2 regions of the Allobosea massiliensis genome follow, and region 1 is predicted to be linked to the other one. Evidence: predicted binding sites of a transcription regulator. Region 1 holds the regulator's gene; the other holds the start of a gene.
The links. The regulator PhoB, encoded in region 1, activates phosphate uptake and scavenging genes when phosphate is short. The targets are predictions, from matches to a motif close to TGTCATNNANCTGTCAT.
Positions count from the first base shown of each region.

Region 1 (7,446 bases):
ACTTCTCATTCTCGCGGCCGCGACCATCGGTCTGTCGGGCGTCGCCCAGGCCGCCGACATCACCGGCGCCGGCGCGACCTTCCCCTTCCCGATCTACTCGAAATGGGCCGAGGCCTATAAGAAGGAGACCAATATCGGTCTCAACTACCAGTCGATCGGCTCCGGTGGCGGCATCCGCCAGATCAAGGCCAAGACGGTCGCCTTCGGCGCCACCGACGCTCCCCTCAAGGGCGAGGATCTGGCCAAGGACGGCCTCATCCAGTTCCCGACCGTGATGGGCGGTGTCGTCCCCGCGATCAACATCGCCGGCATCGACGCCCGCCAGCTCAAGCTGACCGGCCCGATCATCGCCGAAATCTACATGGGCACCGTGAAGAAGTGGAACGATCCCAAGATCGTCGCCCTCAACGCCGGCCTGAAGCTGCCCGACGCCAACATCAATCCCGTCTATCGCTCGGACGGTTCGGGCACGACCTTCGTGTTCACCGACTATCTCTCCAAGGTCTCGCCGGAGTGGAAGTCCAAGGTCGGCGCCAACACCTCGGTGCAGTGGGCCGTCGGCATCGGCGGCAAGGGCAATGAGGGCGTCTCGGCCTCGGTCAAGCAGGTCGCCAACTCGATCGGCTATGTCGAATATGCCTACGCCAAGCAGAACAAGCTCAGCTACGCGCTGATCCAGAACGCCGAGGGCAACTTCCCGGCGCCGGACGACAAGTCGTTCCAGGCCGCGGCCGCGAACGCCAACTGGAACGAGGCTCCCGGCTTCGGCATCTCGCTGAACAACCAGAAGGGCGCCGAGGCCTGGCCGATCACGGCCGCGACCTTCCTGCTCGTCCACGCCAAGCCGGAGAAGCCGGAAGAGGTGCAGGCCGCGCTGAAGTTCGTCGACTGGGCCTTCAAGAACGGCGACCAGATGGCGCTGGACCTCGACTACGTGCCGCTCCCGGCCAACGTCAAGGATCAGGTCCGCGCCGCCTGGAAGGGCGTGACCGACCCGTCGGGCAAGCCGATCTTCTGATCACCGACTGAGGGCGAGGCGGAACCCGGTTCCGCCTCGTCTTCCTCATCAGGCCTCCATCCCGAGCAGCGGCGGAACCGCTGTTCCGGCTGAGGGCCCTCCCGAGAGCCTTCGCCTTCCGCCTCGCATCCTCGTTCCGCCACGACCGGAGTTCCACGGATGACCGCCGTGACCGACACCATGAGCATTCCGGCCGCGCGGCCGCAGCGAAAGACGCCGAAGGGCACCTTCGACATCGTCTTCCGCAATGCCAGCCTGATCTCGGCCCTGTTCGTGCTGTTGCTGCTGGCCGGCATCATGCTGTCGATGGTCATCGGCGGCTGGCCGGCCTTCAAGGCGTTCGGGCTGAGCTTCATCACCGGCTCGCAATGGGACACCCAGGCCGATGTCTATGGCGCCTGGCCGGCCATCGTCGGTACGCTCTCGACGGCGCTGATCGCGCTGCTGATCGGCGTGCCGCTCTCGCTCGGCATCGCCGTCTACCTCACCCAGCTTGCCCCGCCCTGGTTCAAGCAGCCAGTCTCGACCACGATCGAGCTGCTCGCCGCCGTGCCCTCGATCATCTACGGCATGTGGGGCCTGTTCGTCTTCGTGCCGCTCTTCGCGGCCTATGTGCAGGTCCCGCTCTCGAACATCGTCGAGGGGATGCCGATCGTCGGGACAATCCTGTATTCGCGCTCGCCCTCCGGACTGGGCATCCTGACGGCGGGCATCATCCTCGCCTTCATGATCATCCCCTTCATCGCCTCGATCGTGCGGGACATGCTCGATCAGATCCCCTCCGTGCTGCGCGAGAGCGCCTATGGCATCGGGGCGACGACCTGGGAGGTCGTGCGCCATGTGCTGGTGCCGCAGGCCGGCGTCTCGATCATCGGTGCGATCATGCTGGGTCTCGGCCGCGCGCTCGGCGAAACGATGGCGGTGACCTTCGTGGTCGGCAATGCCAACCGCCTCTCGGCCTCGATCATGGATCCGGGCTCGACCATCGCCTCGCGCATCGCCAACGAGTTCAACGAGGCGCTGGGCCTGCAGATGAACGCGCTGATCGCGCTCGGCTGCATCCTGTTCTTCGTCACCTTCGTCGTCCTGGTCGTCGCGCGCATCCTGGTGTCGCGGGTCAAGACCTTCTGAGCGAGCCCGATCATGAGCCTGACGACCTCCTCCACCGCTCCCGCCGCCCCTTACGCCGCCTGGGGCCGCGTCCGGCAGAGCCGCCGCACCGCCGACAAGGCGATGCGGGTCATCTCCGCCGGCTTCACCTTCCTCGCCATCTTCGTGCTGTTCTGGATCCTCGGCATGCTGATCGTGAAGGGCATCGGCGGGCTCTCCGTCGCCACCTTCACGCAGATCACCCCTGGCCCCGGATCGCAGGGCGGCGGCCTCGCCAACGCCATGGTCGGCTCGATTGTGCTGACCTTCCTCGGCATCGCCGTGGCGACGCCGATCGGCGTGCTGGCGGGCACCTATCTGGCGGAATACGGCAAGGGCTCGAAGCTGGCCGACCTGATCCGCTTCATCAACGACATCCTACTCTCGGCGCCCTCGATCCTGATCGGCCTGTTCGTCTATGTCATTCTGGTCGAGCCGGTCGGCGGCTATTCCGGCTGGGCCGGCGGCGTCGCGCTCGGCATCATCGCGATCCCCGTGATCGTGCGCACCACCGAGGACATGCTGCGCCTGGTGCCAGGCCCGCTGCGCGAGGCCGGGGCTGCGCTGGGCGCGCCGCCTTCCGTGGTGATCACCTCGATCACCTGGAAGGCCGCGAAGGCCGGCATGGTCACCGGTATCCTGCTGGCGCTCGCCCGCATCGCAGGCGAGACCGCACCGCTGATCTTCACCGCGCTGAACAACAATTTCTGGTTCTCGTCGGACCTGATGGGCGGCGTGTCGAACCTGCCGGTGACGATCTACCAGTTCGCCTCCGCGCCTTACGAGAACTGGCAGCAGCTCGCCTGGGCCGGTTCGCTGATCATCACCCTGTCGATCCTGCTGCTCTCGCTCGTCGCCCGCCGCATCGTGCGCGGCGGCAAGTGAGACCCGCCTAACCTATCTCCGTCGCGTCAGATCCGAAGGAACCCGTCGATGCTTTCGACCCTCGAACTCAGCCCGCAGTCGCTCGACGCCGACGCGCCCGTCCGGATCGCGGTGAAGAACCTCGATTTCTACTATGGCGAGCACAAGGCGCTGAAGAACATCAATCTCGACTTTCGCGACCGGCATGTCACGGCCCTAATCGGCCCCTCGGGCTGCGGCAAGTCCACGCTGCTGCGCATCTTCAACCGGATCTATTCGCTCTATCCCGAGCAGCGCGCGACCGGCGAGGTCATGCTCGACGGCCGCAACGTCATCTCCAACGACGTCGACGTCAACGAGCTGCGCTCGCGCATCGGCATGGTCTTCCAGAAGCCGACGCCCTTCCCGATGTCGATCTACGACAATGTCGCCTTCGGCATCCGCCTCTACGAGAAGCCGCCGAAGTCGGAGCTCGACGACCGCGTCGAGGGCGCGCTGCGCCGGGCCGCGCTCTGGGACGAGGTCAAGGACAAGCTCAAGACCTCCGGCATGGGCCTTTCGGGCGGCCAGCAGCCGCGCCTCTGCATCGCGCGCACCATCGCGCAGAAGCCGGAGGTCATCCTGTTCGACGAGCCGACCTCGGCGCTGGACCCGATCTCGACCGGCAAGATCGAGGATCTGCTGGAGCAGCTGAAGGCCGACTTCACGATCGTCATCGTCACCCACAACATGCAGCAGGCGGCGCGCATCTCGCAGTACACCGCCTTCATGTATCTGGGCGAGGTGATCGAGTTCGCCGCGACCAACACGATCTTCATGAACCCGAGCAAGAAGCAGACGCAGGACTACGTCACCGGCCGCTTCGGCTGATTTGGCCGCCGCTTCCGCTCCGCATCCAAAGGACAACGCCGCGATGACCGAACATATCGTCCGCTCCTACGACGCCGAACTGGAGTCGCTGCGCCGCAGCCTCGCCGAGATGGGCGGCATGTCCGAGCGCATGCTCGGCGATTCCACGGTCGCGCTGGTGCGCCGCGACACGACGCTGGCCCAGAAGGTGATCTCCGCCGACCAGCGGCTCGACAACCTGCAGCGCGACGTCGAGGAGCGCGCCGTGCTGACGATCGCCCGGCGCCAGCCGCTCGCCAACGATTTGCGCGAGCTGATCTCGGCGATCCGCATCGCCTCGGACATCGAGCGCGTCGGCGACCTCGCCAAGAACATCGCCAAGCGCGCGGTCGCGATCTCCGGCCAGTTCTCGCCGCCGCACCGCGCCGTCGTCGGGCTGGAGCATATGAGCCGGCTGGTGCAGGCGCAGCTCAAGGACGTCCTCGACGCCTACGCCACCAGCAACGAGCAGAAGGCGCTCGAGGTCTGGCATCGCGACGGCGAGATCGACGCGCTCTACACCTCGCTGTTCCGCGAGCTGTTGACCTATATGATGGAAGATCCGCGCAACATCACCTTCTGCACGCATCTCCTGTTCTGCGCCAAGAACGTCGAGCGCATCGGCGACCACACCACCAACATCGCCGAGACGATCCACTATCTCGTCACCGGCGAATCGCTCGACATCAACCGTCCCAAGCTCGAGACCACCGACATCACGGTCGAGGCCGTGACAGGGAGCTGACAACACCGACTGCGCCGGAGCCTTCGCCGTCAGGGTCGGGCCTGTTCCGACCATCCACGTCTTCGCCGGACCCACGCCGCGTTCAAGACGTGGATGCTCGCCACAAGGGCGAGCATGACGATGCGTTTCGGCACAAACGCCAAGAACGGAACCGTGCCATGGCCGCCCGCATCCTGATCGTCGAGGACGAGGAACCCCTCACCCTGCTGCTGCGCTACAACCTCGAGGCCGAGGGCTTCGCAGTCGACAGCGTGGCGCGGGGGGACGACGCCGAGCTGCATCTGCGAGACAACACGCCCGATCTCGTGCTGCTCGACTGGATGCTGCCCGGTCTCTCCGGCATCGAACTGTGCCGGCGGCTGCGGGCGCGGCGCGACACCGAGCGCGTGCCGATCATCATGCTGACCGCCCGCGGCGAAGAAACCGAGCGCGTGCGCGGCCTCGCCACCGGGGCCGACGACTATGTCGTCAAGCCGTTCTCCCTGCCGGAGCTGATCGCGCGCATCCAGGCGCTGCTGCGCCGGGCGAAGCCCGGCCATGTCGCGGGGCTGCTGGTCGCCGGCGATCTCGAACTCGACCGCACGACGCGCCGCGTGCGCCGGGCCGGCGAAGAGCTGCATCTGGGGCCGACCGAGTTCCGGCTGCTGGAATTCCTGATGCAGGCGCCGGGCCGGGTCTATTCGCGCGCCCAGCTGCTCGACGCCGTCTGGGGCCGCGACGTCTACATCGACGAGCGCACGGTCGACGTCCATGTCGGGCGGCTGCGCAAGGCGATCACGCCGGGCGACGCCAAGGATCCGCTGCGCACCGTCCGTGGCGCGGGCTACGCCTTCGACGAGACCTTCGCGCGGGCGTGAGGGAAACCGTCATGGTCGGGCGCAGACCCGAGCATCTCGTGACGCCGAGGCTCCCCTGCCGTGCCGGCCATAGATTCTCGGGTCGAGCCCGAGAATGACGAGGTCGCTCCGGCATGCGCCTGATCGCTTGACCCGCGACGCCCGACGGCGCAAGCCGGCCCGATGCAGATCAAAGACATCGCCATCATCGGCGCCGGCCCGGCCGGGCTGATCGCGGCCGAGCGGCTGGCCCAGGCCGGCCACCGCGTGACGATCCATGAGCGGATGCCGTCGCCGGCGCGCAAATTCCTGCTCGCCGGGCGCGGCGGGCTCAACCTCACCCATTCCGAGCCGCTGGAGAGCTTCCTGCCGCATTACGGCGCGGCGCGGGACTGGCTCGAACCCGCCATCCAGGCGTTTCCACCGCAGGCGCTGCGCGATTGGGCCGACGAGCTCGGCGCGGAGAGCTTCATCGGCACCAGCGGGCGCGTCTTCCCGAAGGCGATGAAGGCGTCGCCGCTGTTGCGCGCCTGGCTGCGCCGGCTCGACGGGCTCGGGGTGCGGCTCGAAGCCGGCCGGCGCTGGACCGGCTGGAACGACGAGGGCGCGCTGACCTTCGCCACGGCGGCCGGCGAGGTGACGGTCGCCGCCGATGCGACGCTGCTTGCGCTGGGCGGGGCGAGCTGGCCGCGGCTCGGCTCGGACGGTGGCTGGGTGCCGCTGCTGGCCGGCAAGGGCGTTGCCATTTCGCCGCTGCGGCCCGCCAATGGCGGCTTCGCCGTGGCCTGGTCCGACACGCTGCGCGAGCGCTTCGCCGGCGCGCCGCTGAAACGGATCACGCTTCGCTTTGCCGGCAAAGAAATTGTTGGAGAGGCGATGATCGACGCGCATGGACTCGAGGGCGGCGCGATCTATGCGCTGTCGGGGTCGCTGCGCGAGGCGATCGCGCGCGACGGTTCGGCGCTGCTCGAGATCGACCTGCGGCCCGATCTCGACCTCGCCCGTCTGACCGAGAAGCTCGGCAAGCGTCGGCCCGGTGAGACGCTCAGCAACCATCTGCGCAAGGCGGCAGGGCTGTCGCCGGCGGCGGTGGCGGTGCTGCGCGACAGCGTCGGCGGCAGGCTCGACGAGAGTCCCGCGGCGCTCGCGGCGGCGATCAAATCCGCGTCTGTGCGCCTGACCGGGACGATGCCGCTCGACCGGGCGATCTCCAGCGCCGGCGGCATCGCGGCCGGCGAGATCGACGGGGGCTTCATGCTGCGGCGCCTGCCGGGCGTCTTCGTCGCCGGCGAGATGCTGGACTGGGAGGCGCCGACCGGCGGTTACCTCCTGCAGGGCTGCTTCGCGACCGGCGTCGCGGCGGCGGCGGGGATGGTGGCGTGGCTCGCGCGGGGAACCTCGACGGAGAACCCTGTCCCATAGGGAGAGGGCAGGGTGAGGGGTCGGCCGTTTGAAGGTGGCGTGAGACCTGACCGGCGCAGCGGTTGGGTCAGCACTCGGCTGGTCCAGGGGCCGACACCTCACCCCTGCCCCTCTCCTTACAGGAGAGGGGTTCCCCGCGCTTTCTGGTCTGCGCTTCGCTTCGCCCGAGAATGACGCCCCCTACCGCCCCTCGGCCTTCCGGATGGCCTCGTCGAGATCCTGCCATTCATGGCAGCGGCCGCAGAGGCTGGCGAGCTTGGCGAGATTGGCCTTGGCCGAGGCCATGTCGCCGGTCTCGATGAACCATTCGCCCTGGTATTCGAGCGCGGGCAGGAAGGTCGGGTCGCGCATCAGCGCGGCGTCGTAATACTGCTTCGAGAGCGGGTAGTTCTTCAATTTGCGGTGCGAGTAGGCGAGCCAGTTCAGCAGGACGGGCGAGTGCGGCGAGCGCTTCAGCAGCGCCTCCAGCTTCTCGATCGCGGGCGGGAAGTTCTTTTCCTCGATCCAGCGCCGCGCCTGGCGGT
Region 1 covers NZ_JBHSLU010000030.1:15,470-22,915, forward strand. Annotated here, with positions in the region: gene pstS (phosphate ABC transporter substrate-binding protein PstS) at 1-1,018, shown strand, start outside; gene pstC (phosphate ABC transporter permease subunit PstC) at 1,178-2,149, shown strand; gene pstA (phosphate ABC transporter permease PstA) at 2,162-3,052, shown strand; gene pstB (phosphate ABC transporter ATP-binding protein PstB) at 3,101-3,901, shown strand; gene phoU (phosphate signaling complex protein PhoU) at 3,945-4,664, shown strand; gene phoB (phosphate regulon transcriptional regulator PhoB) at 4,823-5,521, shown strand; gene ACFPN9_RS12095 (TIGR03862 family flavoprotein) at 5,684-6,922, shown strand; gene ACFPN9_RS12100 (tetratricopeptide repeat protein) at 7,103-7,446, opposite strand, start outside.

Region 2 (7,446 bases), on a different contig from region 1:
AGCGCCGGTTGGAGACGGTCACGCAGGGCAATGCCTTCGTGACGGCGCTGCGGGCCGCCTGGCCCTGCGAGGCGATCGAACGGCTCAAGCGCGTCGCCCCCGACGACATCGCCTATCCGCTGGCCGTCGCGGCGGCCAGCGCGGGGCATGGCTTGCCGCTTGCGGCCTCGCTGGAGGCCTACGGTCTCGCCTTCGTCGCCAATCTGGTCTCGGCCTCGGTGCGGTTGGGCATCGTCGGCCAGACCGACGGACAGCGGCTCACCGCGGCCCTGATGCCGGCCGTGCAGGCCGCTGCGGCGGAGGCCGTGCCCGCGACGCTGGACGACCTCGGCGGCTGCGCCTTCCGCTCCGATCTCGCCTCGCTGCGCCACGAGACGCAGTATTCGCGGCTGTTCCGCTCGTGAGCGCGGCGCGCGAATTGCAACCCTCTTCATCCACGCTCCGGGCCGCACCGGCCCGCCGCACCGCCTGATCGCTCAAGGAACTTCACAGATGTCGCGTTCTCCCCATGGCCCCCTCCGCGTCGGCATCGGCGGCCCCGTCGGCTCCGGCAAGACGGCTTTGATGGAGGTGCTCTGCAAGCGCATGCGCGACCGCTACGACCTCTGCGCCATCACCAACGACATCTACACCAAGGAGGATGCGCGGCTGCTGACGGTGGCCGGCGCGCTGCCGCAGCAGCGCATCATGGGCGTCGAGACCGGCGGCTGCCCGCACACCGCGATCCGCGAGGACTGTTCGATCAACCTCGCCGCGGTCGAGGAGATGCGCGGCAAGTTCCCCGACCTCGACATGATCCTGATCGAATCCGGCGGCGACAATCTCGCCGCCACCTTCTCGCCCGAGCTGGCGGATCTGACGATCTACGTCATCGACGTCGCAGCCGGCGAGAAGATCCCGCGCAAGGGCGGCCCCGGCATCACCCGCTCTGATTTGCTCGTCATCAACAAAACCGATCTCGCCCCCCATGTCGGCGCGGATCTTGCAGTCATGGAACGCGACACGAAGACGATGCGCGGCAAGCGACCTTACGCCTTCACCAACACCAAGGCGGGCGAGGGCGTCGATGCCGTGATCGACTTCATCGAGACGGCGGGTGGCCTGCGGGCCGCTCCGGCCGCGTGACGGACATGCAGGGGAGACGGCGATGCGCGGAACGGCAGAACGGGCGGGGCTGGTGGTGATCGCGACGGCGCTGGCCGGGCCTGCTCTCGCCCATACCGGAGCCGGCGCCGTGCATGGCTTCGGGGCCGGCCTGCTGCATCCGCTCTTCGGCGTCGACCATGTCCTTGCCATGGTCGCGGTCGGTCTCTGGGCCGGGCTCACCGGCGGGCGAGCCCGCTTTGCCTATCCGCTCGCCTTTGTCGGCATGATGGTCCTCGCCGGCCTCTGGGGCATGTCCGGTTCGTCCCTGCCGGGTGTCGAGATCGGCATCGCCGTCTCCGTCGTCGTGCTCGGCCTCGCCATCGCGCTGCGGGCGACGCCGCCGCTGGCTGCGGGCGCAGCCGCGTGCGCGATCTTCGCGGTCTTCCACGGCCATGCCCATGGCGCCGAGTTGCCGCAAGGAGCGAGCGGGCTCGGCTATGCGCTCGGCTTCGTACTGGCGACGGCCGCCCTGCACGGTGCCGGACTTGGGCTGGCCGGACTGCTCGCGGCGCGGGCGCCGCTGCTCGCCCGTGTCGCCGGCGGCGGACTGGCTCTCGCCGGCGTCGCCATTCTCGCGAGCTAGCCGTCTGAGCATCCTGCCGCCCCTGCGGGACGGCAGGATCAGGCGAAAGCCGGCCTGCGGCGTCAGATGATGCGGCGCCGCAGCCAGCCGCCGATCTGCTCGACCGCGACCACCAGCGCGAAGACGGCCAGGATGATCGTCAGCGCGGTGTCGTAGTCGAACAGGTCGAACGCCACCTTGAGCTCGACGCCGATGCCGCCGGCGCCGACCAGCCCCAGTACGACCGAGGCCCGTGTCGCCTTCTCCACGCAGAACAGCGAGGTCGCGATGAAGGACGGCATCGCGTTGGGCACGACCGCCGAGAAGATCAGCCCGGTCTTGCTCGCCCCGATGGTCGACAGCGCCTCGCGCGGGCCCTTGTCGGTCTCCTCCATCGCCTCGGCGAAGAAGCGCCCGGCATAGCCGATCGTGTCGATCATCAGCGCCAGCACGCCGGCCGCGGGGCCGAGCCCGACGGCGATGACGAAGAACAGCGCCCAGATCAGATCCGGCACTGTCCGGAAGAAGGCGATCAGCCCGCGCGCCAGAACCCGCACGATCGGATGCGGCGACAGCCCGTCGGCGGCGAGGATCGCCAGCGGAAAGCTCAGGATCAGGCCGAGCACGCAGCCCGAGACCGCCATCTGGAAGGTCGTCGCCAGCGACCAGAGGATCTGCTCGAGGCGGCTGAGATCGGGCGGGAACATCCGCGTCAGGATGTTGCCCATATAGGGGATGCCGCGGATCAGCTTCTCGGCCGAGAGTTCCGAGCCGCTGAACGACCAGATCACCAGCGCCAATGCGAGGAAGCCGCCCATGAAGGCGACGGCGCTCGGCCGCTCGAAGCGATCGACGGCGAAGGGGGGCCGGGCAGTCTGAGACAGGCTCATGCGAACACCGGCGCCGGCGCGCGCACCGGCTCCTCTTGGGGCGCTGTATCGCCGCCCGGCTCTTCGAAGAAGGCGGCGAGTTCGGCCTCGGTGCAATGACCGGCCCGGCGGTCAAGGGCGATCGTCCCGCCGCCCAGCCCGACGATGCGGTCGGAAAAGCGCAGCGCATGCGCCATATGATGCGAGACGAAGACCAGCGTGAGGCCCTTGTCGCGCGTCAGCCGGAACAGCAGCTCCATGATCTCGCGGCCGGCGCGCGGGTCGAGGCTGGCATCCGGCTCGTCGGCCAGCACCAGCTCCGGCCGCTGCATCAGCATCCGCGCGATGGCGACGCGCTGGGACTGCCCGCCCGAGAGGGAATCGGCCCGCTGCAGCGCCTTGTCGGCCAGCCCGACGGCCTCCAGACAGGCCATCGCCTCGTCGCGCACCGCAGCCGGCGCGAGCGACTGCGCCCATGAGCGCGGGCCGGAGCGCCGCGCCTGGACGCCATGCACGACATTGGAGAGCGCGCTGAGCCGCGCGACGAGATTATGCTTCTGGAAGACCACGCCGACTCGCGCCCGGAAGCGCTTCAGCGCCGAGCCGCGCAGATCGCCGACCGTCTCGCCGAGCACGCTCAACCGGCCCTGGTCGGCTTCCGCCAGCCGCACGATCATGCGCAGCAGCGTCGATTTGCCGGTGCCATTGGCTCCGATGAGCGCCAGCGACTCGCCGGCGGGGACGGAGAGGTCGAGCCGCTCGATGATGGTGCGCGGCCCGAAGCTCTTGCGCAGGCCGTCGATGGCGATGACGGGGACGCCAGCCCCCGTCACCATCGGCCCGAGGGCGGGCGAGGGCGTCGTCACTCGATGAACTTGTTGAATTCGGTGATGCCGATCGTGGCGTAGATCGAGCGGACATAGTCGTAGTCGCTGTCCTTGACCTCGGGCAGGAAGACGCCCCCGGCGAATTTGCGGTTGTCGTCCGTGCCGGTGGTGACCGCCTTCATCAGCTCCGTGCCGTGGTCGAGGAAGGCCTTGCGCACCTTGGCGACGATCTCCGGCTTCACCTTGGGGCTGGCGATCATCACGTCGTTCGGCAGGTCGCGACCGCGCGCCACGACGGTGAAGCCGGTCTTGGTGTCGCTCTCGCGGATGCGCTGGAGATGGGTGAGGTTGAGGCCGATGGCGGCGATGTCGCCGCGCTTCATCGCCTCGACCGCGACGTTGCGCTTCACGAAGATCGGCTTGTAGTCGACGTTGTACTTCAGGCCGAAATCGGCGAGCGCCTGCGCCGGGCCGAGATGCTGCGAGGTCGAGCCGATCTCGCCGAAGGAGATCGTCTTGCCCTTGAGATCGGCGACGCTCTTGATCGGCCCGCTCGCGAGCACGGCGACCTGGCTGAAATAGTCGGGGCGCTGCCAGCCGACGACCGGCACCGCATTGGTCCGGGCCTTGAACACGACGTACTCGGCCGGCCCCGTCAGCACGAAATCGACCTGGCCGGCGGCCATCGCCTCGACCGCGGCGGTGCGGCCGGACACCGCGAAGAACTGCACCTTGACGTCGGCAACCTTCTCGAACGCGGCTTTGAACGGGCCGAACTCGCGCTGGAGCGATTCCGCGCCGTCGATGTCGGTGACGGCGAAGCGGATCGAATCCTGCGCCTGGGCGGCCGGCGCGGCGAAGGCGGCGGCTGCGGCGAGCAGCGCGACGGCGATGGGCTTCAGCATGGGGCGTTCTCCCGTTCCCTGGAGCCCTGCCGCTAGGGCCGGCATGCGACGGCCCGGTGACGGCTGCCTGACGGTTCGGTGACGGCCGGTGTCATGCTGTCGTCATGCCCGGGCGCGAAGGCGCAACGCCGCAGGGCGGGTGCATGGCAAGGAGACGGATGTGTCGATCGCGATCACGGGGGGGACCGTTCTGGTCGAAGGGCTCGAGCGACACGACCTCATGCTCGAGGACGGGCTCATCGCCGGTTTCGCCCGGGCCGGCGGCGCCCGGCTGACGCTCGACGCGACCGGGCTTCTGGTGCTGCCGGGCCTCGTCGACTGCCATGGCGACGCCTTCGAGCGCCACATCATGCCGCGGCCGCGCGTTGCCTTCGACATCGACCTCGCCTTGAAGGACGCCGACCGGGCGCTGCTGGCGAGCGGTATCACCACCGCCTTTCACGGCGTCACCTGGTCTTGGGAGCCGGGCCTGCGCGGGGCGGAGAATGCCCGCGCCCTGGCCGAGGCGATCGCGCGGCTGCAGCCGGAGCTGGGCGCCGACACGCGCTTCCACCTGCGCCACGAGACCTTCAACCTCGATGCCGAGCCGCAGATCCTCGCCTGGCTGGCGGAGGGGCGCGTCGGTGTGCTCGCCTTCAACGACCACACCGAAGGGACGCTGAAGACGCGCCACCGCCCCGACAAGATCGGCAAGATGGTCGAGCGCACAGGCCTGTCGACGGAGGCCTTCATGGACCTCGTCGAGACGGTCTATGCCCGCAAGAGCGAGGTCGAGGGCTCGATCGCGCGCCTCGCAGCGGCGGCGCGCGCGGCCGGCGTGACGATGTTCTCCCATGACGACATGACGCCCGACATGCGCGCCTGGTACCGGTCGCTGGGTGTGACCGTCGCCGAATTCCCGATCGACGAGGCGACCGCGCGCGCAGCCGCCGATCACGGCGAGGCGATCGTCTTCGGAGCCCCCAATGTCGTGCGCGGCGGCTCGCATACGGGCTGCCCCAGCGCCGAGGCAATGGTGCGCGCCGGGCTCTGCAGCATTCTGGCGTCGGATTACTACTATCCGGCGCTGGCGCTGGCGCCGTTCCTGCTCGCCCGCCGCGGCGCGGCCAGCTTAGCCGAGGCCTGGGCCCTGGTTTCGCGCGCCCCGGCGCAGGCACTGGGCCTCGACGACCGCGGCGTCATCGCGCCCGGCAAGCGCGCGGATCTCGTTCTCGTTGAGGAAGGCCCCCATCCCCGTGTCGTCGCGACGATCGCCGCCGGCCGCCTCGTCCATCTCGCCGACCAGCGCCTGCTCGCCTGAGGCTCCCGGTTCCAGCCGGAACTTTCCCCGGCTGGGCCGATTGTAGAGCCGTCGAGATCGGGGACGGTGCCATGGCGTTGCTGGAGAAGGAAGAAGCCCCTGTCCGCCTGAAGCGTGCCACGCCGACGGACCTCAGCATCACCCGCCACCGCGCCGGCAAGGGATTCGCCTATCGCGATGCTGACGGAAACCGCATCACGGATCAGGCGACGCTGGCCCGCATCCGTTCGCTCGCCATCCCGCCGGCCTATGTCGATGTCCGGATCGCGGCCGATTCCCGCGCGCATCTCCAGGCGGTCGGCCATGACGAGGCCGGCCGGATCCAGCATCGCTATCATCCCGGCTGGGAGAAGGTGCGCGAGCGCCGCAAGCTGAAGCGGCTGAAATGCCTGCTCGGCGCCCTGCCGAAGCTGCGGGCCGCCATCGCCCGCGACCTGAAGGACCGGCAGCTCACGCGGGACAAGGCGCTCGCCTGCGCGGCGGCGATCATCGACCGCTGCCATATCCGCGTCGGCAACGAGACCTATGCCAAGACCAATGGCAGCCATGGCGCCTCGACCCTGCTCAAGCGCCACGTCACCATCGCCGGCGGCCGCGTCGAACTCTCCTTCAAGGGCAAGAGCGGCAAGCAGATCGCCTGCGCCCATTCCGATCCGGCGCTGGTCCGTGCGCTCACCCGGATTATGACCCTGCCGGGCAAGCGCCTGCTGCAGTACCGGCGCGAGGATGGCGGCATCGCCGAGGTCCGGGCGAGCGAGATAAACGCCTATCTCAAGCGCGTCAGCGGCCTGCCCGTGAGTGCCAAGGATCTGCGTATGCTCGCCGCCAATGCGGCTGCGGCCGAACTGCTGCTGGCCGGCGAGGTGGTCGCGACCGAGACGGGCAAGAAGCGCCAGCTCGCCGACATCATGCGGGCGATCTCGGAGCGGCTGGTCAACACGCCGGCCGTCGTCCGCAAGAGCTATGTCCACGCCATCGTGCTGCGCGCCTATGCGACCGGCCGCTTGAAGCGCTGCTACGAAAAGGCCAAGGCCCGTGGCGCCTGCTCGCGGATCGAGCGGGCGCTGGGGCTGGTCGCAGCCTGATCCTGCGGGCGGCCGCCATAGGTGCATCGCGCCGCATTTTCGGCTAGTCAGCCGCCATGACCGCCCTTTCGCCCGAGCAGCTGCGCTTTTCCGTCGCGCCGATGATGGACTGGACCGACCGGCATTGCCGCGTCATCCACCGCCTGATGTCGCGTCGCGCCCGGCTCTACACCGAGATGGTGACGGCGCAGGCGGTGATCCGCGGCGACCGGCAGCGGCTGATCGGCTTCGATGCGGTCGAGCATCCGGTCGCGCTGCAGCTCGGCGGCAACGATCCCGCTCTGCTGGCGCAGGCCGCCCGCATCGGCGCCGATTTCGGCTATGACGAGATCAATTTGAACTGCGGCTGCCCTTCCGACCGCGTCCAGGGGGGCGCCTTCGGGGCCTGCCTAATGCGCGAGCCGGCGCTCGTCGGGGATTGCGTCGCGGCGATGAAGGCGGCCGTCGCGATTCCCGTCACGGTGAAATGCCGCATCGGCGTCGACGATCAGGATCCGGAAGCCGCTCTCGAGGCGCTCACCCGGGCGGTGACGGGCGCAGGCGTCGATGCGCTGATCGTCCATGCCCGCAAGGCCTGGCTGCAGGGCCTCTCGCCGAAGGAAAACCGCGAGATCCCGCCGCTCGACTATGACCGCGCCTATCGGCTGAAGGCGGCCCATCAGGGACTGCCCATCGCCATCAACGGTGGCATCCGCGCCCCGGAGGAATGGGCCGGGCATCTCGCCCATCTCGATGGCGTCATGATCGGGCGC
Region 2 covers NZ_JBHSLU010000063.1:143,609-151,054, forward strand. Annotated here, with positions in the region: gene ACFPN9_RS18445 (urease accessory protein UreF) at 1-404, shown strand, start outside; gene ureG (urease accessory protein UreG) at 493-1,125, shown strand; gene ACFPN9_RS18455 (HupE/UreJ family protein) at 1,148-1,729, shown strand; gene phnE (phosphonate ABC transporter, permease protein PhnE) at 1,792-2,598, opposite strand; gene ACFPN9_RS18465 (phosphonate ABC transporter ATP-binding protein) at 2,595-3,443, opposite strand; gene ACFPN9_RS18470 (PhnD/SsuA/transferrin family substrate-binding protein) at 3,440-4,309, opposite strand; gene ACFPN9_RS18475 (alpha-D-ribose 1-methylphosphonate 5-triphosphate diphosphatase) at 4,470-5,609, shown strand; gene ACFPN9_RS18480 (DNA topoisomerase IB) at 5,681-6,694, shown strand; gene dusA (tRNA dihydrouridine(20/20a) synthase DusA) at 6,751-7,446, shown strand, end outside.
Region 2: the regulator PhoB is predicted to act here: its motif matches at 4,399-4,415, upstream of ACFPN9_RS18475 (alpha-D-ribose 1-methylphosphonate 5-triphosphate diphosphatase).